DNA from 3 places in the Pseudomonas sp. TE3786 genome. Region 1 is predicted to be linked to each of the others. Evidence: predicted binding sites of a transcription regulator. Region 1 holds the regulator's gene; each other region holds the start of a gene.

Region 1 (4,005 bases):
GATTGCCCTGGTGGGCCCGGCTGGGATGGGTAAAACCACTACACTGGCAAAAATGGCCGCCCGTTATGTGCTCAAGTACGGCGCGCAGCATGTCGCGTTGGTGAGCATGGACAGCTACCGTATCGGTGCCCAGGAACAACTGAAAACCCTGGGGCGGATTCTCAATGTGTCGGTGACTCAGGTAGATCCGGGGCAGTCTCTGACCCAGGCGCTGGAGCCGCTGGCGCGCAAACGTGTGGTGCTGATCGATACCGCCGGCTTGCCAGGTAGCGATCCGGCCCTGCACATGCAGTTGGAAACCTTGGCCGGTCGCGGGGTCAAATCGAAAAATTATCTGGTTTTGGCCGCTACTAGCCAGAGCCAAGTGCTCAAGGCCGCCTACCATAGCTATAAGCGCTGCGGCCTGAGTGGCTGTATCCTTACCAAGGCCGATGAAGCGACCAGCCTGGGTGAAGTATTAAGTCTGGCTATAAGCCAGCATCTACCGGTAGCCTATCTGGCAGACGGTCCACGGATTCCGGATGATTTGCATGTACCACGCAGCCACCAGTTGGTGAGCCGGGCAGTGAGCCTGCAGGCGCCACAGGATCCCAGCGAGGATGCGATGGCCGATATGTTCGCCGGGCTGTATCAGAATCCGGCGCGCCGAGCAGGCTGAACAGCCAGGTCAGCGTTCGAGCAATAAAGTTTTCAGGCGTTTCGGTCGCCCTCTAAGGGCAACCTGAACGTAACCAGCCAAGTGGCCCCAGTCGAAGCTAGACAAGGTGTGTGGATAACATGGGTATGCATCCCGTACAGGTGATCGCGGTGACCGGCGGCAAGGGTGGCGTCGGCAAGACCAATGTCTCGGTCAATCTATCCCTGGCCCTGGCTGATCTGGGTCGGCGAGTGATGCTGATGGACGCCGACCTGGGCCTGGCCAACGTCGACGTGCTGCTGGGGCTGTCGGCCAAGCGCACGCTGGCGGACGTCATCAGTGGTGAGTGCGAATTGCGTGATGTGCTGCTGCAAGGTCCGGGCGGTATCCGTATCGTGCCGGCGGCGTCCGGCACCCAGAGCATGGTGCAACTCACGCCCATGCAACACGCTGGCCTGATCCAGGCGTTCAGCGATATCAGTGACAACCTCGATGTATTGGTGATCGACACCGCCGCCGGTATCGGCGATGCGGTGGTGAGCTTTGTCCGTGCGGCCCAGGAAGTGATTGTGGTGGTGTGCGATGAACCCACCTCCATCACCGACGCCTACGCGTTGATCAAACTGCTCAATCGCGACCACGGCATGAGCCGTTTCCGCGTGCTGGCCAACATGGCCCACAGCCCGCAAGAAGGTCGCAACCTGTTTGCTAAGCTGACCAAAGTGACTGATCGTTTCCTTGATGTCGCTTTGCAGTACGTCGGCGCAGTGCCTTACGACGAATCGGTACGCAAGGCGGTGCAGAAGCAACGCGCAGTTTATGAGGCCTTCCCTCGTTCCAAGTGCGCTCTGGCCTTCAAGGCTATCGCGCAGAAGGTCGACACCTGGCCGTTACCAGCCAATCCGCGCGGACATCTGGAATTCTTCGTGGAGCGTCTGGTCCAGCAACCGCTTGCTGACACGGCCGTATGACATCAGGCAATGGGCTCCGTATGTATAGCAAGGCACAGGCGCAGGACTCCCAGCACCAGTTGATCGAGCGTTACGCCCCACTGGTCAAACGCATCGCCTACCACTTGCTGGCACGTCTGCCAGCCAGTGTGCAGGTGGAAGATCTTATCCAGGCCGGCATGATCGGCCTGCTCGAAGCGTCGAAAAAATACGACTCCACCAAAGGTGCCAGTTTCGAAACTTTCGCCGGCATTCGCATCCGCGGATCTATGCTGGATGAAGTGCGCAAAGGCGACTGGGCACCTCGTTCGGTGCACCGCAACAGTCGCATGGTCAGCGACGCGATCCGAAAAATTGAAGCCAGAACTGGCAGAGACGCTAAAGATCAAGAAGTTGCGGCCGAACTCCAATTGAGTCTCGAGGATTACTACGGCATTCTTGGCGACACTTTGGGCAGTCGCCTGTTCAGTTTCGACGACCTTCTTCAGGACGGCGAACACACAGGTCTGCGCGAAGACGCTGGCGTTACCCACTTCGAGCCTTCGCGCGATCTGGAAGATGAACGTTTCCAATCGGCATTGGCAGCGGCCATTTCCGGACTGCCGGAGCGCGAACAGTTGGTGTTGTCGCTGTATTACGACGAAGAACTGAATCTCAAGGAAATTGGTGAAGTGCTGGGGGTCAGCGAATCGCGGGTCAGCCAGTTGCATAGCCAGTGTGCCGCTCGTTTGCGTGCACGCTTGAGCGAGTGGCGCGCTAGCTGAGCGGTACTGCCAGTTTCTCGATTCAACGCGCATCCAGGTGCTGGGTGCGTTTAGGACTGTACGGAGGTCGACTTGGACAAAAACATGAAAATCCTCATCGTTGACGACTTCTCAACGATGCGACGGATCATCAAGAACCTCTTGCGCGACTTGGGATTCACCAACACCGCTGAGGCAGATGACGGGACTACTGCTCTACCCATGCTGCATAGCGGCAGCTTCGACTTTCTCGTGACTGACTGGAACATGCCGGGTATGACCGGTATCGACCTGCTCCGCGCGGTGCGTGCCGATGATCGTCTCAAGCACCTGCCGGTGCTGATGGTTACCGCCGAAGCCAAGCGCGACCAGATTATTGAAGCGGCGCAAGCCGGGGTGAATGGCTATGTAGTCAAGCCGTTCACAGCCCAGGTCCTGAAAGAGAAGATCGAAAAAATCTTCGAGCGTGTTAACGGCTGATACCAGCCGTGGGGGCATTATGGCGCACGACGATCTACCCATGGGCGACCTTGAGTCGTCCTTAAAATCCAATGCCCGCGAGCTCGTTGAGAGCCTTGAAAAAGGTAATTTTGGCGACGCGGTGCAGCTTATCCACGAGCTCAATAAAGTTCGTGATCGCGGGCTTTATCACGAGGTGGGAAAACTGACGCGTGAGCTGCACAACGCCATCGTCAACTTTCAGCTCGACCCCCGTGTACCTCATGCCAAGGAAGTGTCGCAGATCACCGATGCCACCGAACGCCTGAACTATGTTGTGACCATGACCGAGAAAGCGGCTAATCGCACCATGGATCTGGTGGAGCAGAGCGCGCCGCTGGTGAATGACCTGCATTCCGAAGCTGGCACGTTGAGCGCTGATTGGAGCCGTTTTATGCGCCGCGAGTTGGGCGCTGAGGCATTCCGCGAGTTGGCAAAACGTATCGAGTTGTTCTTGGCTAACAGCGAGCGTGATAGCGCCAAGTTGTCCGGCCACCTCAACGACATTCTGCTGGCGCAGGATTACCAGGACCTCACCGGTCAGGTAATCAAGCGGGTTACCCAGTTGGTTACCGAAGTGGAAGGCAACCTGCTGAAACTGGTGCTGATGGCCAGTCAAGTCGATCGTTTTGCCGGTATTGAGCACGACCATGCGGTACTACGTGCTGAACAAGAAAAAGAAAAAGAGCCTTCTCATGGTGAAGGTCCGCAGATTCATGCCGATAAGCGTGAAGACGTCGCCTCCAATCAAGACGATGTAGACGATCTGCTATCCAGCCTTGGGTTTTAGGGAGCACACAGATGAGCTTCGGCGCCGATGAAGAAATCCTCCAGGACTTCCTGGTAGAGGCCGGCGAAATTCTTGAGCAGCTATCGGAGCAACTGGTCGAGCTGGAAAGCCGCCCGGATGACTCCAACCTGCTCAACGCGATTTTCCGCGGTTTCCATACCGTCAAGGGTGGTGCCGGGTTCCTCCAGCTCAATGAGCTGGTGGAGTGCTGCCACATCGCCGAAAACGTGTTCGACATCCTGCGCAAGGGTGAGCGGCGCGTTGACTCGGAGCTGATGGACGTTGTGCTCGAAGCACTGGATGCCGTTAACGGCATGTTCTCCGAAGTGCGTGAACGCGCGACACCAACCCCGGCATCGCCGGAGCTGTTGGCCGCGCTGTCGCGCC
Region 2 (4,005 bases), on a different contig from region 1:
GCTGTGCTGCGCTTCGAGTTTCCCTATATGGCGCAGCGTCGGCTCGATGGCGGCCGCCGTCCGCCCAATCCGCAGGCGCGTTTGCTGGAACATTGGCGGACGGTATATGCCGAGGTGCGCCAACAGGTCGCAGGGCCGTTGGCCATCGGCGGCAAGTCCATGGGCGGGCGGATGGCCAGCTTGCTGGCGGACGAATTGGGCGCGGATGCGCTGGTGTGCCTCGGCTATCCGTTCTATGCGGCGGGCAAGCCGGAGAAACCGCGGGTAGCGCATCTGGCTGAACTGCGCACGCCAACCCTGATCGTGCAGGGCGAGCGGGATGCCTTGGGCAATAAAGAGATGGTGGCGCAGTACGCCCTGTCTGCGCAGATTGAGGTGCTGTGGCTGGCAGCGGCGGATCATGACCTCAAGCCGCTGAAGGCATCGGGGTTTAGCCATGAGCAGCATCTGGATAGCGCGGCGCAGCGGGTTGCCGCATTCACCCACCAGCATCGCGGCTGAAGTCGCTCCTACGGGACCACACAGGCCCTAGGAGCGGCTTCAGCCGCGATTGGCGGTCAGCGGTTAAACCGCTCCACCAACGCCGATTGCCGTTGCGCGGTGATGGTCAGTTCCTTGCTCAGTTGCGCGGTATTCTGCGCTTCGCCGGAGGTCTGGTCGGCCAAGTGAGCAATGGTGGTGATGTTCTGGTTGATCTCGTCGGCCACGGCGCTTTGCTCTTCCGCGGCGGCGGCGATTTGGTCGGCCATGTCGGCGATATTGGCTACGGCATCGCTGATCCCGGCCAGGGCCTGGTCGGCTTGCAGTACGCGCTCAACCCCTTCATCGGCCTGTTTGCGGCCGATTTCCATGGTCAGTACGGCTTCTTCGGCGGTGCGTTGCAGCTTGGCGATCAACTGGTGGATCTGCCCGGTGGATTCCGCCGTGCGCTGGGCCAGCGAACGCACTTCATCGGCCACCACGGCAAAGCCGCGGCCCATTTCACCGGCACGCGCAGCTTCGATGGCGGCGTTAAGGGCGAGGAGGTTGGTCTGGTCGGCGATGCCTTTGATCACGTCCACTACGCCGCCGATTTCATTGCTGTCCTGGGCCAGGCGGGTCACGGTTTCACCGGTTTCACCCACCGACACCGACAGGCGCTGGATGGCGTCGCGGGTTTCGCCGGCGATGGCGCGGCCCTGGCCGGTCAGGCGGTTGGCCTCCTGGGTGGCGATGGCGGTGCGTGCCACGTTGCTGGCCACTTCCAGGGTGGTGGCGGCCATTTCGTTGACGGCAGTGGCCACCTGTTCGGTTTCCACCCGCTGACGCTCCAGGCCCTTGGAGCTGTTCTGCGCCAGGGTGTCGGCCTGACGGGCTTGTTCGGTCAGGTGTTCGGCGCTGTCCTGCAGACGGGTCAGGCAGGTTTTCAGGCGCGATTCCTGGCTGAGCATGGCCATTTCCAGACGCGCCTGAGGGCCGCGGCTGTCGGTGTACATGGTGGCGATCAGTGGGTCGGAGTTGCTTTGTTCGGCCAGGCGCAGCAGACGGCGGATGCCCCGTTGCTGCCAGTTCAGGCCGATCAGACCCAGGGGCACCGAGAGCGCGGCAGCCAGCAGAAAGCCCCAGTGCGAATCGAGCCAGATGCCGACCATAAACCCGACCTGGCTGAGCAGAATAAAGGGTGCCCAGTTCTGCAGAATCGGCAGCCAGAAGTTGCTCGACGGTATGGCCGCCTTGCCACTGTTGATGCGTTGGTACAGCGCTTCGGCGCGGCGAACCTGTTCAGCGGTGGGCTTGATGCGCACCGATTCGAAACCGATTACCTGGCTGTTTTCCAGTACCGGCGTGACGTAGGCGTTGACCCAGTAGTGGTCGCCATTCACGCAGCGGTTCTTGACGATGCCCATCCACGGTCGGCCCGATTTCAAGGTGGTCCACATATGCGCAAACACCGCCGGCGGCACGTCGGGGTGACGAACCATATTGTGCGGTGAGCCAATCAGTTGCTCGCGGGTGTAACCGCTGATATCCACGAACGCATCGTTGGCGTAAGTGATTTCGCCCTTGAGGTCGGTGGTGGAGATCAGACGCTGCTGAGCGGGGAAGGTACGTTCACGTTGGGTGACGGGCTGATTGTTGCGCATGGGGCTGTATCCGTAATGTCCGTGCCGTTCTGATCGGCCGCTGCCGAGCAAAGTTGAGAAGAAATTTCTGACGTCAATATTTCCACGCAGTGTAACCAGATTTGAACTGGCGCACAGTTTTCAAGGCCGTAGGCTCAACCCGCCGGCAACCCAGGCTCTTCCAGAGGCCGCCGGTCAGAGCCTTCGCAGGTTACCCAGCGATCAATTGTCGCAGCACGTAATGCAGGATGCCGCCGGCGCGGAAGTACTCCACTTCATTCAGCGTATCGATGCGGCACAGCACCTCGAACTGCTCCTGTTTGCCGTCTTCGCGGGTCAGCGTCAGCGGTAACTGCATCAGCGGTTTCAGTTCGACGTTGTCCAGACCGCCGATGCTCAGGGTTTCCTTGCCGGTGAGGCCAAGGGTCTTGCGGTCCTGACCATTGCCGAACTGCAACGGCAGTACGCCCATGCCCACCAGGTTGGAGCGGTGGATGCGCTCGAAGCTTTCCGCCAGCACCGCCTTTACCCCGAGCAGGTTGGTGCCTTTGGCGGCCCAGTCGCGGGACGAACCGGTGCCGTATTCCTTGCCGGCAATCACCACCAGCGGTGTGCCTTCCTGCTGATAACGCATGCTTGCATCGTAGATCGCCAGCTTCTCGCCGCTGGGTATATGCAGGGTGTTGCCGCCTTCTTCGCCGCCGAGCATTTCATTGCGGATACGGATATTGGCAAAAGTGCCGCGCATCATCACTTCATGGTTGCCGCGCCGTGAGCCATAGGAATTGAAGTCCTGGGCCTGCACGCCTTTTTCCTGCAGGTAGCGTCCGGCCGGGCTGCTGGCTTTGATATTGCCGGCGGGGGAGATGTGGTCGGTGGTCACCGAATCACCGAGCAGGGCAAGAATGCGCGCCCCGGCGATATTGCCTATTTTCGGCGGTGCCTCGGTGATGCGTTCGAAGAACGGCGGGTGCTGGATATAGGTGGAATCGGCCTGCCACTCATAGGTATCGGCATCCGGCACCTGGATGGCTTGCCACTTGTCATCGCCAGCGAAGACCTCGGCGTACTCCTTATGGAACATCTGGGTGTCGACTTTCTGAATGGCCTCGGCGATGTCCGCTTGGCTGGGCCAGATATCGCGCAGGTACACAGGTTTTCCGTTTTTATCCGTACCGAGCGGGTCGGCGCTGAGGTTGATCCGCACGGTACCGGCCAATGCGTAGGCCACCACCAGGGGCGGCGAGGCCAGCCAGTTGGTTTTCACCAGTGGATGGACGCGACCTTCGAAATTGCGATTGCCGGAGAGCACCGAGGCCACGGTCAGGTCCGACTGCTGAATGGCTTTTTCGATGGGCTCGGGCAGCGGCCCGGAGTTGCCGATGCAGGTGGTGCAGCCATAACCCACCAGATCGAAGCCGAGGGCGTCGAGGTACTGAGTTAGGCCGGCGGCGTTGTAGTAGTCGGTCACCACCTTGGAGCCGGGGGCCAGCGAACTTTTCACCCAGGGTTGACGTTGCAGGCCTTTCTCCACGGCCTTTTTCGCCAGCAGACCGGCCGCCATCATCACGCTGGGGTTGGAGGTGTTGGTGCACGAGGTGATGGCGGCGATCACTACCGCCCCATCTTTCAGGCGGTGGGTATGCCCGTTGAATTCGTATTCCACGCCGGTCACCAGCGAGTCATCGTGAATCGCCGTGCCGCCCCCGCCCTCGCTCAGCAAGCGCCCTTCATCCGTGGGCACCGGTTTGATCTGGAGGCCGAGAAAGTCATCAAACGCTTTGCTGACGTTGGGCAGGGCGACGCGGTCCTGCGGACGTTTCGGCCCGGCCAGGCTGGCTTCGACGGTGCCCATATCCAGGGCCAGGGCATCAGTGAACAGCGGCTCGTGGCCCGGCTCGCG
Region 3 (4,005 bases), on a different contig from region 1:
AAGCCGCCGGGTAGCCAGGCGCGCCAGGGTGGCAAAGGATTCCGGGTAACGGAAAAACCAGGTCTCGGGCACGATCACCGCTTCGATCAGCGCCTGCAGCTCGGCCTCGGATTGCCCCAGCGCCTGCCAATAACCGTGCAGATCACGCCCCGGCACCGTGCCCATGCAGCGGCGCACCGCACGCTCGATCACCGACGCGCCAACGGTAATGGCGTCCAGGCCGATCTTGTCCTTAAGCAGCTGCTCGAAGCGCGGGTCGATGCTCATGGCGCGCCTTCGCTGGTGCCGATGCCGCCGTCCGTAAATAACAGCGCCTGCACCGCCGCCGGCAACAGCTGCTCGATCTGAATGCGCTGCACCAGGCCGCTGGCGCTTTCCAGCACCGGGCCGAGGTAGGGGGAATCGGCGTTGCTCAGGCCGGAATCACGAAATTCATCGGCGGCGCAGCGCAGGGTATCGCTGGCCTGTTCCAGCACCAGCCCCAGCGGCCGGCTACGGCCATCCGCGCACGGGTAACTGACCAGCACCGTGCGCGTGCTGGTACGCGCCAACGCCGGCGTACCCAGGCTGAGCTGGCAGAGATCGAGCACCGGCACCAGATGCCCGCGAAAGGCAAATACCCCGGCCACCCAAGCGGGCGCACCGACAATGGTTTTCACCGGCACCCGCGGCAACACCGCCACCACCTCGCGGGCGGCCAGGGCATAGCGCTCGGGGCCTAGGGAAAACAACAGGTACAGCGGCGCCTTGGGCCCGCGCGCCGGTTGCAGCTCGATGCTCATCGCCGGCCTCAGACCTTGAAGCTCGACACGCCGCTACGCAGGCTGCCGGCCACCTGATTCAACTCCTCAATGGCGAAACTGGCCTGACGCAACGACTCCACCGTCTGCCCCGTGGCCTCGCCCAACTGCGTCAGCGCCTGGTTAATCTGCTCGGCACCGGTAGCCTGGGCCTGCATGCCCTCGTTCAGCACCACCACACGCGGGGCCAGCGCCTGCACCTGGTCGATGGTTTGCGACAACTGCTCGCCCACCTCCTGCACCTCGCTCATGCCACGGCGCACCTGCTCGGAGAACTTGTCCATGCCCATCACCCCGGCCGATACCGCCGACTGGATTTCCCGCACCATCTGCTCGATGTCGTAAGTGGCCACGGCAGTCTGGTCCGCCAGGCGCCGCACCTCGGTGGCCACCACCGAAAACCCGCGCCCGTATTCGCCGGCTTTTTCCGCCTCGATAGCCGCGTTCAGCGACAGCAGATTGGTTTGGTCGGCCACTTTGACGATGGTGGTCACCACCTGATTGATGGTGCTGGCCTTCTCATTAAGGATGCCCAGCTTGGCATTCACCAACTCGGCGGCCCCCATCACCTGGCGCATGGTTTCTTCCATACGCAGCAGCCCCACCTGGCCGGCGCCGGCCAGAGCCGAGGCTTGCTCGGCGGAATAACTCACCTCGCCCATGGTGCGCACCAGATCCCGCGAGGTGGCGGCAATTTCCCGCGAGGTGGCACCAATCTGCGTGGTGGTGGCGGCGGTTTCGGTGGCCGTGGCTTGCTGCTGTTTGGACGTGGCGGCGATTTCGGTCACCGCAGTGGTTACCTGCACCGCCGAGCGCTGCGACTGCGACACCAGCGCAGTAATGTCATCGACCATGGCATTGAAGCCGCTCTGTACCGCGCCGAACTCATCGGCACGCACATTATTGAAACGGGTGGTGAGGTTGCCGGTGCGCATCACCGTAAGAATCTGCGCCAGATGGTTCAGCGGGCCCATGATCGCCCGCATCAACACAAAGCCGCTGATCAACGCCACCGCAATCACCAGCAGCACCGACAGCAGCATGCTCACCTTGGCCCCGGCCGCCTGGCTGGCGATGCTGGTGGTGGCCACATCGGCGCGGTCCTTGTTGTACTGCACCATCTGCAGCAACTGCTCGCGGCCCTTGGCCCACACCGGGCGCAGGTTCTCGTTCAGCGCCTTACGGGCATCCAGCGGACGGCCTTGCTGAAAGTCTTCCAGCACCGCGGCAAGCAGCGTATTGAACTGCTCACGCTGCTTGAGAAAGTCCTCCAACGCGGCTTTATCGGACTCATCAACAATCGACTTCTTGTACTCGGCCACCCGCGCCATCAGCTTTTCGTCGTTGATATGGAATTCCTGAAAGGTCGCCGGGCTGATCACCTGCTCATCGGAGAGGCCCACCACCTGCTGGGCGAGGATAAAACTGTCGACCCAACTGCTGCGGATATAGGAGCTGAAATACACCCCGGGCATGGAGTCGTTGGCCACGCTCTTGGCACCGGCCTCGATGGTTACCAGCCGCGAATAGGCCACCGCGATCATCAGAATGACGATGGCAATGATCACCGCAAAACTCGCCAGAATGCGCTGGCGCAGGGTCCAGTTCTTCACACTTCACTCCCCACTGTGAACGGTGCCTGGGCACGGCTCGAGCTACGGCGCCAAGTGGCGCGCCAATGCCGGCGACGCTATGACGATGACGCGCCCTACACAGGCGCAAGCAAATCAAGCGTAGCAGCGGGTAAGCAGATCAACGACTTAACGGGGATATTTACAGCGATTGGTTCAACCTGGGGCTGCTCGCACAACGCCAAAGCGCCGCGATGCTTTTGATCGTGTAGCTTGGGCCGGCCCGTGGTGGGCTTCGCCGAACGCGGACCGACCCAACCTAGGGGTTACGCCTTAACTTTCACCCGCACCGCCACCAGACAGGCCGCCACCAGGGCATTGGCCATTTCCAGCAGGTATTGGGCGGTATTGCGGCCAGCGTCGTTATCCAGGCTGTCGGTCATCAGCAGCCGGGTAACGCCATCCAGCAGGATCACGGTCTGTTCCAGCGCGTCGGTCAGCGGCACGTCGGCATTTACCGCAAACACCGGAACATCATCGGGTACACAGAAGGTTTGGGGTTGGGTGGTTTTCATCACAGCACCTCCCGGTTCAGAACAGGAGGATGGGGGGTAAGGGTATTTGGATAAGTCATAGCGCACCTTAAGATTGAGAAGGGCTGCCAGACATCGCCGTCAAACGAAGGGAGGCAGCTATACGCGGGTTGACGGACCGGGGACAAGGTGCGAAACCCGGCGCACCCGAAGATGCCCCGCGTACAGCCGCCATAAGAAAGAACAATCAGGAGGCTGTGCACCATGTACTTACAGGCCGTCAAACCCGATCGCTGAACCATTCAGCGACGGGCTGAACTATGCCGGCCCAAGGAAAATCCCGACAAGCCAGCTCCCGCCGACAAGCCCGTAGGCAACTAGGCGCACCGGGCGAGCATAGCCCGTAGGAATAATCACGCCAACGCCCACGCGCCACCCCGCTTGCCCGGCACCACCACTGGCTTGAAGCCCCGCACACCGCCGGCACTCAAAGACCTTTCCTACGCAATTGAAAGCACCAATCCCGCCAGCCAGCCGGAACCAAACGACATAAACCCCAGCACCACATTGCCGAAGCTTGCCGCTTCATTTTTCCCGCAGGTGGTGTCATGAAATCCCTTCCGTTTTCCCGCTCCCCCCTCGCCCAGGCGCTCTCCCCCTGGCACCTGATTCCCGCCGCTGTTCTCTCCACGCTCACCCTTCTCGCCGCCCAGCCCGCTGGAGCGGTGATGATGGATTTGGGTAATTTGCCGAACGGTACAGACACCGTGAATGCCACGACCATCAGCGGCGATGGTCAGACGGTGTTTGGGTTGGTCGGGACTCAGCCGTTTCGTTGGACGGCTGACAAGGGGATGAGCACGTTACCGGCGGAGCTTGCCGGCGCGACTATCTACGCAACCAGCAGCGATGGGCGCTATATCGTAGGCGTTTTGAGAGGCCCATTTCGCTGGGATGCCACCAACGGCGTGGTCAAAGTGGGCGATTACACTGACGGCATTGCCGCCAGTGTCAGTGACGACGGTAGCGTGGCGGTAGGCAACGTCTATGCCCCGCCAGGTAACTACACAGCCTTTCGCTGGACCCAGGCAGGCGGCCAGC

The links. Region 1 encodes FliA, which starts transcription of late flagellar genes. Its sites were predicted from a motif close to CTAAAGTTTNNNNNNNNNNNGCCGNTAA; they were not measured.
Region 2: a site for FliA is predicted at 2,154-2,181, ahead of ACVW0Y_RS09685 (methyl-accepting chemotaxis protein). Genes of this name have one in related genera too.
Region 3: a site for FliA is predicted at 2,607-2,634, ahead of ACVW0Y_RS01030 (methyl-accepting chemotaxis protein). Genes of this name have one in related genera too.

Annotation. Positions count from the first base shown of each region.
Region 1 covers NZ_JBSRZF010000005.1:160,482-164,486, forward strand. The annotation lists gene flhF (flagellar biosynthesis protein FlhF) at 1-658, shown strand, start outside; gene fleN (flagellar synthesis regulator FleN) at 769-1,608, shown strand; gene fliA (RNA polymerase sigma factor FliA) at 1,605-2,351, shown strand; gene ACVW0Y_RS08215 (chemotaxis response regulator CheY) at 2,436-2,810, shown strand; gene ACVW0Y_RS08220 (protein phosphatase CheZ) at 2,830-3,618, shown strand; gene ACVW0Y_RS08225 (chemotaxis protein CheA) at 3,630-4,005, shown strand, end outside.
Region 2 covers NZ_JBSRZF010000006.1:209,696-213,700, reverse strand. The annotation lists gene ACVW0Y_RS09690 (alpha/beta family hydrolase) at 1-501, shown strand, start outside; gene ACVW0Y_RS09685 (methyl-accepting chemotaxis protein) at 558-2,123, opposite strand; gene acnA (aconitate hydratase AcnA) at 2,314-4,005, opposite strand, start outside.
Region 3 covers NZ_JBSRZF010000001.1:225,682-229,686, reverse strand. The annotation lists gene ACVW0Y_RS01040 (CheR family methyltransferase) at 1-267, opposite strand, end outside; gene ACVW0Y_RS01035 (chemotaxis protein CheW) at 264-782, opposite strand; gene ACVW0Y_RS01030 (methyl-accepting chemotaxis protein) at 791-2,413, opposite strand; gene ACVW0Y_RS01025 (DUF3077 domain-containing protein) at 2,698-2,946, opposite strand; gene ACVW0Y_RS01020 (autotransporter domain-containing protein) at 3,513-4,005, shown strand, end outside.